4 regions of the Streptomyces sp. NPDC051452 genome follow, and region 1 is predicted to be linked to each of the others. Evidence: riboswitches for the same ligand, from Rfam matches in the RefSeq annotation. Region 1 holds a riboswitch; each other region holds the start of a gene.
What was found. Region 1 has a riboswitch for cyclic di-AMP ahead of ACIBA9_RS24935 (transglycosylase SLT domain-containing protein). Riboswitches for the same ligand answer to the same signal wherever they lie in the genome.
Positions count from the first base shown of each region.

Region 2: it holds a riboswitch for cyclic di-AMP, as region 1 does, so the genes downstream of both, ACIBA9_RS28235 (NlpC/P60 family protein) here and ACIBA9_RS24935 (transglycosylase SLT domain-containing protein) in region 1, are expected to answer to the same signal.
Region 3: it holds a riboswitch for cyclic di-AMP, as region 1 does, so the genes downstream of both, ACIBA9_RS27105 (M23 family metallopeptidase) here and ACIBA9_RS24935 (transglycosylase SLT domain-containing protein) in region 1, are expected to answer to the same signal.
Region 4: it holds a riboswitch for cyclic di-AMP, as region 1 does, so the genes downstream of both, ACIBA9_RS05640 (transglycosylase family protein) here and ACIBA9_RS24935 (transglycosylase SLT domain-containing protein) in region 1, are expected to answer to the same signal.

Region 1 covers NZ_JBITEB010000011.1:170,973-174,591, forward strand. The annotation lists gene ACIBA9_RS24930 (polyprenyl synthetase family protein) at 1-688, opposite strand, end outside; cyclic di-AMP (ydaO/yuaA leader) riboswitch at 1,398-1,578, shown strand; gene ACIBA9_RS24935 (transglycosylase SLT domain-containing protein) at 1,582-2,070, shown strand; gene ACIBA9_RS24940 (HAD family hydrolase) at 2,147-2,959, opposite strand; gene fahA (fumarylacetoacetase) at 3,275-3,619, shown strand, end outside.
Region 2 covers NZ_JBITEB010000014.1:159,794-163,412, forward strand. The annotation lists gene pcrA (DNA helicase PcrA) at 1-695, opposite strand, end outside; cyclic di-AMP (ydaO/yuaA leader) riboswitch at 982-1,153, shown strand; gene ACIBA9_RS28235 (NlpC/P60 family protein) at 1,161-2,735, shown strand; gene ACIBA9_RS28240 (hypothetical protein) at 2,973-3,619, shown strand, end outside.
Region 3 covers NZ_JBITEB010000013.1:113,350-116,968, forward strand. The annotation lists gene ACIBA9_RS27095 (M16 family metallopeptidase) at 1-508, shown strand, start outside; gene ACIBA9_RS27100 (M16 family metallopeptidase) at 505-1,893, shown strand; cyclic di-AMP (ydaO/yuaA leader) riboswitch at 2,105-2,265, shown strand; gene ACIBA9_RS27105 (M23 family metallopeptidase) at 2,278-3,033, shown strand; gene ACIBA9_RS27110 (GntR family transcriptional regulator) at 3,332-3,619, shown strand, end outside.
Region 4 covers NZ_JBITEB010000002.1:76,316-79,934, reverse strand. The annotation lists gene ACIBA9_RS05650 (cytochrome P450) at 1-452, shown strand, start outside; gene ACIBA9_RS05645 (transglycosylase family protein) at 576-1,670, shown strand; cyclic di-AMP (ydaO/yuaA leader) riboswitch at 1,853-2,025, shown strand; gene ACIBA9_RS05640 (transglycosylase family protein) at 2,030-2,758, shown strand; gene eno (phosphopyruvate hydratase) at 3,122-3,619, shown strand, end outside.

The DNA.
Region 1 (3,619 bases):
GGGAGTCGGAGGCGATGTCTAGGACGTCGTCCGCGAGCTGGAAGGCCACCCCGAGCCGTTCGCCGTACTGGGTGAGGACGTCGACGACCCGCTCGTCGGCGCCGGACATCATCGCGCCGAACCGGCACGCGACCGCCACCAGGGAGCCCGTCTTGCCGCTGAGCACGTCCAGGTAGTGCTCGACGGGGTCACGGCCGTCCGAGGGACCGGCGGTCTCCAGGATCTGGCCCGTGACCAGCCGCTCGAACGCGAGGGCCTGCACCCGGACCGCCTCGGGGCCGAGGTCGGCGAGGATCTGGGAGGCGCGGGCGAAGAGGAAGTCCCCGGTGAGGACCGCGACCGAGTTGCCCCAGCGCGTGTTGGCGCTGTCCACGCCGCGCCGCACGGCCGCCTCGTCCATGACGTCGTCGTGATACAGCGTGGCGAGGTGCGTCAGCTCCACGACGACGGCCGACGGCACGATGCCCGGCGCGTAGGGATCGCCGAACTGCGCCGCGAGCATCACGAGCAGCGGCCGGAACCGCTTCCCACCGGCCCGCACCAGGTGCTGGGCGGCCTCCGTGATGAAGGGGACCTCGCTCTTCGTGGCCTCGAGCAGCCCCTCCTCGACAGCCGCCAATCCCACCTGGACATCGGCTTCCAGAGCCTGGTCCCGCACGCTCAGCCCGAACGGCCCGACGACGGTCACGAGGGGTCTCCTGTCTGCTGGTGTCTGCTGGCGATTACACGGTTTGTCGATAGGTCGCTGCCATCACTCAAGTCAGCGTATCCGGTCCTGTTTCGATCACCGATAGCGCCCACCGGTCCAGCCCGGGCCGTATCGGATCATGACCGGTATGGTTTTGATCGGATAGTAAGGGCGGATACCTCTCGACTTAACATGACTCGGCGGGGTTTGTCGCGACCTGGGGGTGAGCGGAGCGGCGCGGCGTCCCCGCCGGCCGTCCGCCGGGACCCCCCGGAGGGGTGCGCGACCACGGCCGGATCCGCCCGCGCGATCCATTCCTCCCCCTCCCCCCTCCTCTCCCCTCTTCCCGCGCCGCCCGATCCCATCCGCGCGCCCCCGGTCATGACGAGAACGACCGACGGCGCGTCACGGATCCCCCCACTGTCCAATTTTCGGAGCGAATCGCCCTAATCCCTCATGTCTGATTTGCAGGGTTTTGCTATTTCGTGAGTTGGGTCACGTGGCCCCCGGCGTCACCCCACCCGCCCGGAGACACCTTTTCCCGTTTGCCATCGGCGAGTTGAGGGTTGGCAACCGCAAAGGATCAAGTACCTCATACGGCCCCGATCAAGGTCAAATAGTGCGTTGTATGAATCCGGTGCTTGTTCCCGACATGTGCTCTCGCATACGTTCCCGGCCATCGGGTGGACGCCTAATCCTGCCGCCACCCGCATACCCATCGACGAACTCATTCGCAGGGCAGGAGCGGGGGAACCAGGTAAGTCGCCGGACCGGACGGCACATGTCGCACCGGAACGGCTAGGGGTTAAGTCGCGCTCTACCGGAGCGCGACCGGGCACCTCCCCGCCCGAACCCGACAGCTCACCTCGCAGGCGCCGGAGAGGAACTTCCCCATGCCTGCTGCCGCTCAGCCCCGCCGCGTTCGCTCCAACCGCCTCGTCCGCAAGCTCGCCGTCCTCGGCACCGGCGCCGCCGTGCTCGCCCTTCCGCTGATCGGCGCGGCCAGCGCCTCCGCGGCCACCCCGGCGGCCAAGACCGCGTCCACCACGCCCGCCGGTTACCCGAACAACCTCGACGGCTGGATCCGCGAGTCGCTCGCGATCATGGCCCAGAAGCACATCCCGGGTACCTACAACGGCATCTACCGCAACATCATCCGGGAGTCGTCCGGCAACCCGGCGGCCATCAACCTGTGGGACTCCAACGCGGCCAAGGGCATCCCGTCCAAGGGTCTGCTCCAGGTCATCGACCCGACCTTCAACGCGTACCACGTGGCCGGAACCTCGTTCAACATCTACGACCCGGTCGCGAACATCACCGCCGCCTGCAACTACGCGGCCGCGCGCTACGGGTCGATCGACAACGTGTTCGGCGCGTACTGACGCGGCACGCACCGAGGGACGGCGCACCGGCACCGACGTAGGGAAGGTGCCGGTCAGCCGGTCACCGGTCAGCCGGTCAGCCGGTCGGGAAGATCTTTTCGAGGACGACGGCGATGCCGTCGTCCTCGTTCGACCGGGTGATCTCATCGGCCACCGCCTTGAGTTCGGGATGCGCGTTGGCCATGGCGACCCCGTGGGCCGCCCAGTCGAACATCGGGATGTCATTGGGCATGTCCCCGAAGGCGAGGGCCTGTTCCGGCTCGACCCCGAGCCGTTCGGCGGCCAGCGCGAGACCGGTCGCCTTGGTCACCCCGTGCGGCTGGAGCTCCACGGTCCCCGGCCCCGACATGGTGACGGTGGCCAGCGAGCCCACCGCCGCCCGCGCGACGGCCGCCAACTCGTCGTCGGTCAGGGTGGCGTGGCGCAGCAGCACCTTGCTGATGGGCGCGCGCCACAGGTCGTCGCGCCGGGCGACCCGGACCGCGGGCAGGGTCGGGCGCGGCATCAGATACCCGGGCTCGACGAGCGTGAGACCGTCCACGCCGTCCTGGTCGACGGCCGCGTGGACCTGCCCCACCTCCGCCTCGATCTTGCCGAGCGCGGCCTCGGCCAGTTCCCGGTCCAGCCGGACCGACCAGACCAGCCGGCCGGACGCGGCGTCGTAGAGCTGGGCACCCTGTCCGCACACCGCGAGGTCGGCGCGGCCGAGGCCCGCCAGCAGGGACCGAACCCGCGGGGCCGGCCAGCCCGTGACCACCAGGTGCCGGGCGCCCGCCCGCGCCACCCGCGCGAGCGCGGCGAGCGACCGGTCGGAGACCGTGTCGTCGCCACGCAACAGCGTCCCGTCCAGGTCGGTGGCGATCAGTGCGTACGCGGGGGTGGGTGCCATGATCAGAGAATACGGACACCGCGCCTCGCCGACTCACCCGTGATCGCGCGCACTTACGTGCCGTCCAGCCCCGGGAGAGCGCCGCTCGGAAGGGGTGCGGTGGGCGGCGGACCGGCTTCCGCGGCCTCACCCGGCGGCACCTCACGCGGTCGTGCGCCGGAGCCGTCATCCGATCATCCTCCGATGACTTTCGGCCGCTCCCCGAGGTGACGCCCGAGGGCACTGCCCAAGACACGCATCCCGGCCGTAACGTGTGGCCCGACCACATGGAACGCAGAGCCATGCATGGCCTGGATGAGAGCGAGGCAGCACCCCATGCCCCCCTTCGACGTCCCCGAGGGCGACCCCTTCGGCCCGCACAACCTTCCCTATGGCGTGTTCTCGCCCTCCGGCAGCACGGAGCGGAGGGTCGGTGTCCGGCTCGGGGACCACGTTCTCGACGCGGGCGCCGCGGCCGCCGCCCTCGGCTCACCGCACGGCTCCCTGCTTGTGCGGCCCACCCTCAACCCCCTGCTGGCGGCCGGGCCCACGGTCTGGTCGCAGGTGCGGCAGGCGCTGACCGAGTGGGTGACGGAGCCGGCACACCGGCCGAAGGTCGAACCGCTCTTCCACCCCTTGTCGTCGGTCACCCTCCACCTGCCCTTCGAGGTCGCCGACTAC
Region 2 (3,619 bases), on a different contig from region 1:
TTCTCGAATCCGTCGGTGGCCTGACCGGCGAAGTCCTCCTCGTCGATCAGCTCGTTCTTCAGGTTGCTGATCTTGGCGCTGAAGGACTTGGGCGGGAAGCGCTTGGGGTCGAGGTCCAGGTCGCGGCAGACCAGGGCCATCAGGCGCTTGCTGTCGGCGGCGTCGTAGATCGAGAAGGAGGACGTGAAGCCGAGCTTCTTCGACTCGCGCCGCAGGATCCGCACACACGCGCTGTGGAAGGTCATCACCCACATCGCGTTCGCCCGCGGTCCCACGAGCTGCTCGACGCGCTCCTTCATCTCGCCCGCGGCCTTGTTGGTGAAGGTGATCGCGAGGATCTGGCCCGGGTGCACGGCGCGCTCGGCGAGCAGGTAGGCGATGCGGTGGGTGAGCACACGCGTCTTGCCGGAACCGGCGCCCGCGACGATGAGCAGCGGGGAGCCGGCGTGCACGACCGCGGCGCGCTGGTTGTCGTTCAGCCCCGCCAGCAGGGCCGCCGCGTCGAGGGCGGGGCGCGGGGCGCCGTCGCGGTAGTAGGCGTCCCGGTCCGGCGGCGCGTCGAACTTCCCGCCGAACAGATCGTCCGGAAGCGGCTCCGGAGCGTGCTCGTCCTCGGGGGGCGGCGGGGGCTCCTCCGCGTGCCCGCGAGGGGGCTGGAGGTCCGCCAGGAAGCTGTCGTCAAAGAGGCTGCTCATCGCTCTCCGAGTCTAGGGCGCCCCACCGACAACCGGTCGCCGTCCCTCGAACCCGGTCCCGCGAGCGGGGCCACCGCCGGGATGTGCCCCGGGGCGCCGGTCAGCGCCCCACCAGGCACGATCTTTTCCTCACCCTGTGGAAGCGGCCGGTGACACCGGTGTGAAAGTGCCCTCAGGTCACGGAAATGTATCGGACATACCTCGCACCAACCTTCACAGAAGTCACACGAGTTGGTTAGGTTTCCCTCAGGCCGCACGACCCCTCTCCGGCGAACCTCGCCGGGCCGCGCGGCCTCCGCCGAGTCCGGCGCGCCCCGCACGGTGCCCGGAGCCGGGGACCCACCGATCCTGGGGTGAATCGGCCGACTCCCGCCCGGGACGACGCCGTAGGGCAACCCTTCCGAACCACCCGCCCGAACCCGACAGCTAACCCGGTAGGCGGCATGTTGGAAGGAGTCGCCTCCCTTGGCGTCGCACCGCAAGCCGCGCCCCGGCGGCACCCGTGGACCGGGCCTTCATGGCTCCGCCCTCGCCACCGCCGCCGTCACCTCCGTGGCCGTCCTGTCCCAGACGGCCGAGGCCGTGTCCGCCGACGACGGCAGGCCGAGCCTGGAGGAGATCGAGAAGAAGATCGACGAGCTGTACCGCCTGGCCGACCCGCCACCGGAGGAAGAACCGGCGGCCCGGCACCGGGCGCGCGCCGACGAGACCCGTCAGGCGGAGGCCCGGCGCGCGGCGCGGCTCGCCAAGGCCCGCGAGGCCCGGGATCCGTTCCCGCCCGCCCCGGACGTGGCCGCCTCGCTGCTCGCCGAGTATCCCCAGGACCACTTCGCCCAGAACAGGGTGATGAACCGGCTCGCCTCGCGCGTGAAGGACGCGGCCGAGCGGGGCAGAAACGCCAGGAGTCCCCGGACGCCGGACGCCGGGCACTACGACGTGCAGGCCGCCAAGGCGGCGATCCAGTACAAGCTCGCCACCGCGCGCGAGCTGCTGTCCCGGCTCACCTCCCAGGCGGACTCCCGGCAGACCACCCCCGACCACCCGACCTCGCTCACCGGCCGGGACACCCTCGGCCGACCGGACACCTTCGGCGGGGCGGGCACCTTGGGTGGGGCGGGCACCTTGGGTGGGGCGCACACCTTGGGTGGGGCGCACGTTTTGGGTGGGGCGCACGTTTTGGGTGGGTCGGATGCTCTCAGTGGGTCGGATGCCTTCGGGCGGTTCCATGGCCGGCCGGACACCCCGGGTGGGTCGGACACCTTCGGCGGGTCGCACACCTTCGCCGAGTCGGAGGCCCTCGGCGGTCCTGACACCTTCGGCCGGCCCCACCCACACGGCCGGCCGGATACCCTCGGCGGGTTGGACACCTTCGGTGGGTCCGACACCTTCGGCGGGTCGCACACGCTCAGTGGGTCGCACACCTTCGGCGGATCGGATGCCCTCGGGGTGCCGTGGTCGGCGACGCGAGACCCGCAGGCAGCACTCGACCGGCCGCAGTCGGAGGCAACCGCTCCGGGGCCGATCGCACCAGTGACGACCGCACCAGTGACGACCGCTCCGGGGCCGATCGCGTCAGGGTCGGTCACCCCGGGGTCGATCGCCCCGGGAACGACCGCCGCTGCGCCGACCACGTCGGCGGCGCCCCTCCCGGCGGCGCACATGTCCCCGGGCTCGCAGCAGGCCACGAAGGCGGGGAAGGCGGTCGCCTTCGCCCGGGCCCAGCTCGGCAAGCCGTATGTGAGCGGCGCCAGTGGACCGGGCTCGTACGACTGCTCCGGCCTCACCCAGGCCGCCTGGAAGGCCGCCGGAGTCACCCTGCCGCGTTCCGCCCAGGCCCAGGCAGCGGCGGGAGCTCCGGTCCCGCTCGCCGACGCCCGCGCTGGTGACCTGGTCTTCTTCCACGCCGACGGCAGCCACGTCGGCCTCTGCACGGGCAACGGGATGATGATCCACGCCCCGAGGCCCGGCGGGTACGTCCGCGAGGCGCCGGTCGACCTCTCCGGAGGGTCGGTCATCCACAGCGTGGTGCGGCCGGCCTGACCGTTCTTCTCGCGGATCCCCTCGCGGATATCCGTCACGGGCCGCGCGTCCCGCCCATCGGTTCGCGCGTCCCGTCTTCCCGGATCGCGGGGCCCCACCGCCCGGAGCGCGCAGTGCCCCTGTCCGGACCTACGGACCCCGTCGTCGTCACCCCTCACACGCGCGTGCCGGTTGTTTGCGCCCCACGCGCGCGTGCCCTGCGCGGCCGGAGGCGCGCGGCTGCCTAGCATCGGGCGCATGCCCGCCGACCCGAGCCCCCTGACGTGGTGGGCCGAACGTCCTCCCGCGGCCGGGGCCGCGGTGATGGCGACCGCCATCGTGTCGGTGGGTCTGCGTCTGGCCGGCGCCGAGACGCTCTCCCTGGTGGCGCTGACAGTGGCCGCAGTCTCCTGGCTGGCGCTGGCGGCCGACTTCGTGCTGCGCCTGGTCCGTGAACGGCGCCGGTGGATGGCCGAGGCGCGGAGCACGGAGGCACTGAACGCCGTAGCCGCTACGACCGTGCTGGGCACCGGGATCTCGATGCTGGGCCGGCAGACACCCGCGGAGGCCTTGCTGGCGCTCGCGGCGCTGCTGTGGCCCGTGTTGCTCGTCCTCGCCCTGCGGCACTGGGAGCGGCGCATGCCGGGAGCGGTGTTCCTGTGTTGTGTGGCCACACAGGGGCTCGCCGTGCTGGCGGCCACGCTGGGCGCCGCCGAGAGGACGGCATGGCTCGCGCACACGGCGCTGGTGCTGTTCTGGCTTGGCCTGCTGCTCTACGGCCTCGCCCTGACACGCTTCGACCCCCGGCAGACGCTGGAGGGCGCCGGGGACCACTGGATCGCGGGCGGGGCACTGGCGATCTCCGCGCTGGCCGGGGCCCGGTTGCTCGCCGCCGACAGCGGGCG
Region 3 (3,619 bases), on a different contig from region 1:
GCGGCTGGCCGGCGCGCCCTCGATGGGCTGGCTGGACGTGAAGACCTCCGGTGACGTCGAGGTACCGGTCATCGAGGCCGCCATCGACGAGGAGCTGGCCCGGTTCGCCGAGGAGGGCCCGACGCCCGAGGAGATGGAGCGAGCCCAGGCGCAGTTGGAGCGCGAGTGGCTCGACCGGCTCGGCACGGTCGCCGGCCGAGCCGACGAACTGTGCCGCTACGCCGTCCTGTTCGGCGACCCGCAGCTCGCCCTCACCGCCGTGAAGCGGGTTCTGGACGTCACCCCCGAGGAGGTGCGGGAGGTCGCCGCGGCCCGTCTGCGGCCCGACAACCGCGCGGTCCTCGTCTACGAGCCGAAGTCCCCGGAGGCCGTCGAGGACGCCGAGGTGCCGCAGGACCCCGAGCGCGAGGCGACCGTGGAGGCCGGCAACGAGAGGACGGCCGCGCGGGCCGGCACCGAGGGTGCCACCGCACAGGCCGGTAACGAGAACGAGGAGACGGCCAAGTGACCGAGCTCGCCACCATGGACTTCCACCCCCGGCCGCAGCCGGGCGACGCCAGGCCGTGGGGCTTCCCCGCCCCCGAGCGCGCCACCCTCGACAACGGTCTGACGGTGCTGCGCTGCCACCGCCCCGGCCAGCAGGTCGTCGCCGTCGAGGTGCTGCTCGACGCACCCCTGGAGGCCGAGCCGACCGGCCTGGACGGCGTCGCCACGATCATGGCGCGGGCCTTCTCCGAGGGCACCGACAAGCACTCGGCCGAGGAGTTCGCCGCCGAACTGGAGCGCGCGGGCGCCACGCTGGACGCGCACGCCGACCACCCCGGTGTCCGCATCAGCCTGGAGGTCCCGGCCTCCCGTCTGGCCAAGGGCCTCGGTCTGCTCGCCGACGCCCTGCGCGCCCCGGCCTTTTCCGAGAGCGAGGTCGAGCGGCTGGTCCGCAACCGGCTGGACGAGATCCCGCACGAGCTGGCCAGCCCCGCCCGCCGGGCCGCCAAGGAGCTCTCCAGGGAGCTGTTCCCGGCCACCTCGCGCATGTCCCGCCCGCGCCAGGGCACCGAGGAGACGGTCGAGAAGATCGACGCCGGCTCCGTACGCGCGTTCTACGACCGCCATGTGCGCCCCGCCACGGCCACCGCGGTCGTCGTCGGCGACCTGACCGGTATCGACCTGGACGCGCTGCTGGGCGAGACCCTGGGCGCCTGGACCGGCACGCCGGGCGAGCCCCGGCCGGTGCCGCCGGTGACCGCCGACGACACCGGGCGCGTGGTCATCGTCGACCGGCCCGGCGCGGTCCAGACGCAGCTGCTCATCGGCCGCGTCGGCCCGGACCGGCACGACCGCGTCTGGCCGGCCCAGGTGCTCGGCACCTACTGCCTGGGCGGCACGCTCACCTCCCGCCTGGACCGCGTCCTGCGCGAGGAGAAGGGCTACACCTACGGTGTGCGCTCCTTCGGGCAGGTCCTCAGGTCCGCCCCGGATGGCACCGGCGCCTCGATGCTCGCCATCAGCGGCTCGGTGGACACCCCCAACACCGGCCCGGCGCTGGACGACCTGTGGAAGGTGCTGCGCACCCTCGCGGCGCAGGGTCTGACCGACGCCGAGCGTGACGTGGCCGTGCAGAACCTGGTCGGGGTGGCGCCGCTGAAGTACGAGACCGCGGCGGCCGTCGCGAGCACCCTGGCCGACCAGGTCGAGCAGCACCTGCCCGACGACTTCCAGGCGACGCTGTACCGGCAGCTGGCCGCGACGGGCACGGTGGAGGCCACCGCTGCCGTCGTCAACGCCTTCCCGGTGGACCGGCTGGTGACCGTCCTCGTCGGGGACGCCGCGCAGATCAAGGCGCCGGTCGAGGCGCTGGGCATCGGCGAAGTCACCGTCGTCGCCGCGGAGTAGCGCCACGCGCGCGTGGGGCCCTGACGACCTACGGGCCGTCAGGGCCCCACGTTGTCCCACTCACCCTCCCAGATGCCCGATTTGGGGCGGAGGTTGCCTGTCTGGCCTGTGGGATGCGCTACAAATACCCGGATCCGTTTGAGGATCGGAAGCGCGCCTACGTACCTTCATCCGGACTGTTCGTCAGGCAGTGCGCCGCGCCCGCGGCACCGGACAGTCATCGCCGAGTCCCCGTACGGCGCGAGCCAGGGGAGCCGGGGACCCATCGTCCCTGGGGTGAATCGGGCGCCCGCGCGTGAGCGAGGGGGCCCGTAGGAGACCTTCCTGCTCCGAACCCGTCAGCTAACCCGGTAGGCGAGAGGGAAGGAAAGGACCAGCCACTTCATGGCGTTCATGTGCGCCACCGGGAAGCACCGCAAGCCCGGCCGGGTCAAGCGCACCACCGCTCAGGCGGCCGGTATCGCGGCCCTCACCACCACCGGTGTCATCGGCACCCTCGCCGCGTCCCCGGCACTCGCCGCCGAGAACCCCGTGGAGCAGACCGGCCTGACGCCCGTGCTCACCGTGAGCGACGGCGTGGCCGAGCAGATCGACGCACAGGCGACGGCCCAGCAGCAGGCCGCCGAACAGCAGGCGGCCGAGCAGGCCGCGGCGAAGGCGGCCGCCGAGAAGGCGAAGCTGGAGCGCCAGGCCAAGGAACGCGCGGCCCGCGAGGCGGAGCGCAAGCGGCTGAACGCCTTCGTCGCCCCGATCGCGCACTCCTACGTCTCCACGGGCTACAAGGCGAGCAGCTCCCTGTGGTCCTCCGGCTCGCACACCGGCATCGACTTCCACGCGGCCAGCGGCACGACCGTCCACGCGGTCGGTTCCGGCACCGTGGTCTCCACCGGCTGGGGTGGCGCGTACGGCAACGAGATCGTGATCCGGATGGCCGACGGCATGTACACCCAGTACGGCCACCTGTCGTCCATCGGTGTCACCGTCGGCCAGAAGGTCATGCCGGGCCAGCAGATCGGCCTGTCCGGCGCGACCGGCAACACCACCGGCCCGCACCTCCACTTCGAGGCCCGGACGGGCCCCGACTACGGCTCCGACGTCGACCCCGTCGCCTACCTCCGCAATCACGGAGTGAACGTCTGACGCCCACGCCTACGCCCACGCGCGCGTGGGCCCGAGCACCGCACCCGAAAGCCCCGGTCCACCGAACCGGGGCTTTCGCCGTTTTCGGAAGATCGCCGCCAGGGCTGCCCTGAAGGCCGCCACCCGGTCCGCCGCCATGGTCGCGGCCGTCAGTCATGGCCACCGTCTCCACCGCCCCGCGTCCAAAAAATAAGCATGGATCAGGAACTGCCATCGGAAATTCCGGTCTCTTGGAATAGAGTCACGAGAACATACGTCCATCGTCGGCGTTTCACGGGGATTAAGACGGAGGTCGGTCATGCGTATTCCGGCGCACTCGGTGTGCACGGCGATCCGGGACGACATCGTCGCCGGCGTCCACGAACGCGGCAGCCGCCTCACCGAGGAAGTACTGGCCCGCCGCTACGGCGTCTCGCGCGTCCCCGTCCGCGAGGCGCTGCGCACCCTGGAGGCGGAGGGCTTCGTGGTGACCCGCCGGCACGCGGGCGCCTGCGTGGCCGAGCCCACCGAGCACGAGGCCGCCGACCTGCTGGAGATGCGCGCGCTGCTGGAGCCGCTGGGGGCCGCCCGAGCCGCGCAGCGGCGC
Region 4 (3,619 bases), on a different contig from region 1:
AGCTGCTGGCCACCGGCGTGGAGGAACTGCTCCGCTACGACGGGCCGGTGGAGTTGGCCACCTGGCGGTTCGCCACCGAGGCGCTCAGCATCGGCGGGCAGGACATCGCTCCCGGCGACCCGGTGCTCGTCGTGCTCGCCGCCGCCGACCGGGACCCGCGGCGGTTCGCCGGCCCGGACGTGCTGGACCTCGCCCGCACGGACAACCAGCACCTCGGCTACGGCCACGGCATCCACTACTGCCTCGGCGCCCCGCTCGCCCGGCTGGAGGGCCGGACCGCCCTCGCGACCCTGCTCACCCGCCTGCCCGACCTGCGGCTCGGGGCGGACCCGGCCGAGTTGCGCTGGCGTGGCGGGCTCATCATGCGGGGCCTGCGCACCCTGCCCGTGGAGTTCACTCCGGCTCGCGACGAGCCCGACGACGGCAAATATGACGGGTCTTCAACAATGTGATCTTCACGTGATCTGCGCGGCATGAACTTGTGACAAGTGATCGTCTGCCTATACGTTCACCCATCAGCGCGGCGAGGGCATCATCCGCCGCGCCGGCCCCGCTGTCGCACGAAAGGCTTCCGCATGCTCTCCGGGAACGGCCGACACCGTCGCCCCCGTCAGGCCCCGGCACTGCTCGTCGCGGCCGGGGTGACCGGCTCCGCCATCGCCATTCCGCTGCTGGGTGCCGCGAGCGCCCACGCCGCCGACGGCACCACCTGGGACAAGGTGGCCGAGTGTGAGAGCGGAGGCTCCTGGAGCGCCAACACCGGCAACGGGTACTACGGCGGCCTGTCGATCTCGCAGGACGACTGGGACAAGTACGGCGGCGACCAGTACGCCGACAGTGCCGACCAGGCCAGCCGCTCGCAGCAGATCGCCGTCGCCGAGAAGATCCTCGCCGACCAGGGCACCACCCCCTGGGCCACCTGCGCCCTGCTGTCCGGTCTCACCTCGAACTCGGCCCCCGTGGACGTCGACCCGGGGGTGGGCGGCTCCGGTGACACCGGCGGTTCGGGGGACACCACCGGATCGGCCGCCCCCTCCACTCCCTCCGGCGGCTCCGACTCGTCCGATGCGCCGGATTCGTCGCACTCCGAGTCCGGTTCCGGCTCCAAGGACGGGTCCGGGAAGGGCTCCGACACCGGCTCCCACGAGGGTTCCGGCTCCGCCGGCGGTCCGGGCGCCACGCCGGGCGCGCCGAGCCACGGCAAGGGCGGCGCCACGGACTCCGGCGCGGGTGCCGGGTCGAAGGGTGCGGGCACCCTCGGGTCCGACAAGTCCGCTTCGCCCGACTCGGGTGGCACGCGTGGGGGCGACAGCTCGCCGACGGCCGAACCGGGCATCGACAACTCGGACAATTACCGGCAGAGCGCCGGTTCCTGGAGCCTCGTCGACACCGGTGCCCTCAGTAGTGGTGGACGTCACCGTGGTGCGAGCGCGGACGAAAACGTGACAAAGAGTCAGGGCGGGATCGCTTCCGGCCGTCACGCCTCCCGCGAGCCGGGCACCTACACGGTCCGCGAAGGCGACTCCCTCGCCTCCATCGCCGACTCCCTTGAGGTCGACGGCGGATGGCGTGCGCTCTACGCCGACAACAAGAAGGCCCTCGGTGGCGACCCGAACCACATCAGTGCCGGTCAGACCCTGGAAGTCGCTGCCGAAACGGGCGAAAAGTAGCGGGAGTTGACGCCCGGATTCATGAGTGATGTCCGGTTTGGTGAAAGTGTGGGATGAGTCTCAGAAGCCCTGATCGTCTTTGAAATTCCGTCGATCGCCTGTCTACGGTCGAGATCGCTCGTCACCACGAGCCCCGGCAGTCGCAACGCCGAATCCTGCCAGCGGTTGCCCGGGAACAGTCGTCGCGTCAAGCGCCGAAGGCAGGAGCGGGGGACCCAAGGTAGGCGCCGGCACCAGCAGTTGAGCTGGGACCGGCTAGGGGTGGAGCCGCACTCCGCGCAAGCGGGAGTGCGGCCGGGCAACTCAACCGGCCCGAACCCGACAGCTCACCTCGCAGGCGTCGGTGAGGGGATCGATTCATGCTGTTTTCCACCAAGGGCAAGCACCGTCGTCCGTCCAAGGCCATCCGCGCCGTCGCGCTGGCCGGTGTCACCGGCGCCGCCGTCGCCGCCCCGCTGATGGCGGCCGGCAACGCCTCCGCGGCCACCACCTCCGAGTGGGACACGGTCGCCCAGTGCGAGTCCGGTGGCAACTGGTCCATCAACACCGGCAACGGCTACTACGGCGGTCTGCAGTTCTCCGCCTCCACCTGGGCCGCCTACGGCGGTACGCAGTACGCCGCCACCGCCGACAAGGCGAGCCAGGCGCAGCAGATCGCCGTCGCCGAGAAGGTCCTCGCCGCGCAGGGCAAGGGCGCCTGGCCGGTCTGCGGCACCGGCCTGTCGGGCACCCCGAACAACGGCTCCGGCTCGACGACCACCTCGTCGAGCGGCGGCTCCTCGTCGTCGAACGACACCACCGCTTCGAAGAGCACCACGTCGAAGAGCACCATCACCCGCTCCACCGACGGCCAGGCCGCCACCCGTTCCGTCGAGCGCCCCGCCGCGAAGAAGACCGTCACCACCCCGACCGGCGAGAAGGTCAAGAAGGGCGACGGCGAGTACAAGGTCGTCCAGGGCGACACCCTCAGCACGATCGCCGAGAAGCACGGCGTCAAGGGTGGCTGGGCGAAGCTGTTCGAGCTGAACAAGGACATCGTCGAGCACGCCGACCTCATCTACCCGGGCCAGCAGCTGCACCTGAAGTGACGGTCCGCTCCCGCAGGAACCACAGCGCCCTCACCTGGCCTGCCCCCTATTGACGGCCTGGTGAGGGCCGACCGCCCGTCCCCGCGGGCTCCCCGCCCCGGCGCGTGTTCCCCCGTACGCGCCGGGGCGGGGTCTTTTCGTCTCCCTGCGCTTTCCGGCCCGTCTCCCCGTGCGTTTCCGTTGTCTTCGGCCAGACCTCACCCGCACCCCCCTTTGTTCCGTGCGGAAACAATGGGTACGGTTCCCCTGTCCACGGGACGGTCGGTCGCTGGCCGACGCCCCCGGGACGGTTAGGCTCTAGTCGCAAGGCACAGCCGTAAGGCACACCGCCCCGCACTTCCAGCGTCACATCCCAAGAAGGAGATGCTCGTGCCGTCCATCGACGTCGTCGTAGCCCGGGAAATCCTGGACTCCCGAGGCAATCCCACGGTCGAGGTCGAGGTCGGCCTCGACGACGGCAGCACGGGTCGTGCCGCCGTCCCGTCCGGCGCCTCCACCGGCGCGTTCGAGGCCATCGAGCTCCGTGACGGCGACCCCAACCGCTACCAGGGCAAGGGTGTCGAGAAGGCCGTCCTCGCCGTCATCGAGCAGATCGGCCCGGAGCTGGTCGGCTACGACGCCACCGAGCAGCGCCTGATCGACCAGGCCATGTTCGACCTGGACGCCACCGACAACAAGGGCTCCCTCGGCGCCAACGCCATCCTGGGCGTCTCCCTGGCCGTCGCGCACGCCGCCTCCGAGGCGTCGGACCTGCCGCTCTTCCGCTACCTGGGCGGCCCGAACGCGCACCTGCTGCCCGTTCCGATGATGAACATCCTGAACGGCGGCTCGCACGCCGACTCCAACGTGGACATCCAGGAG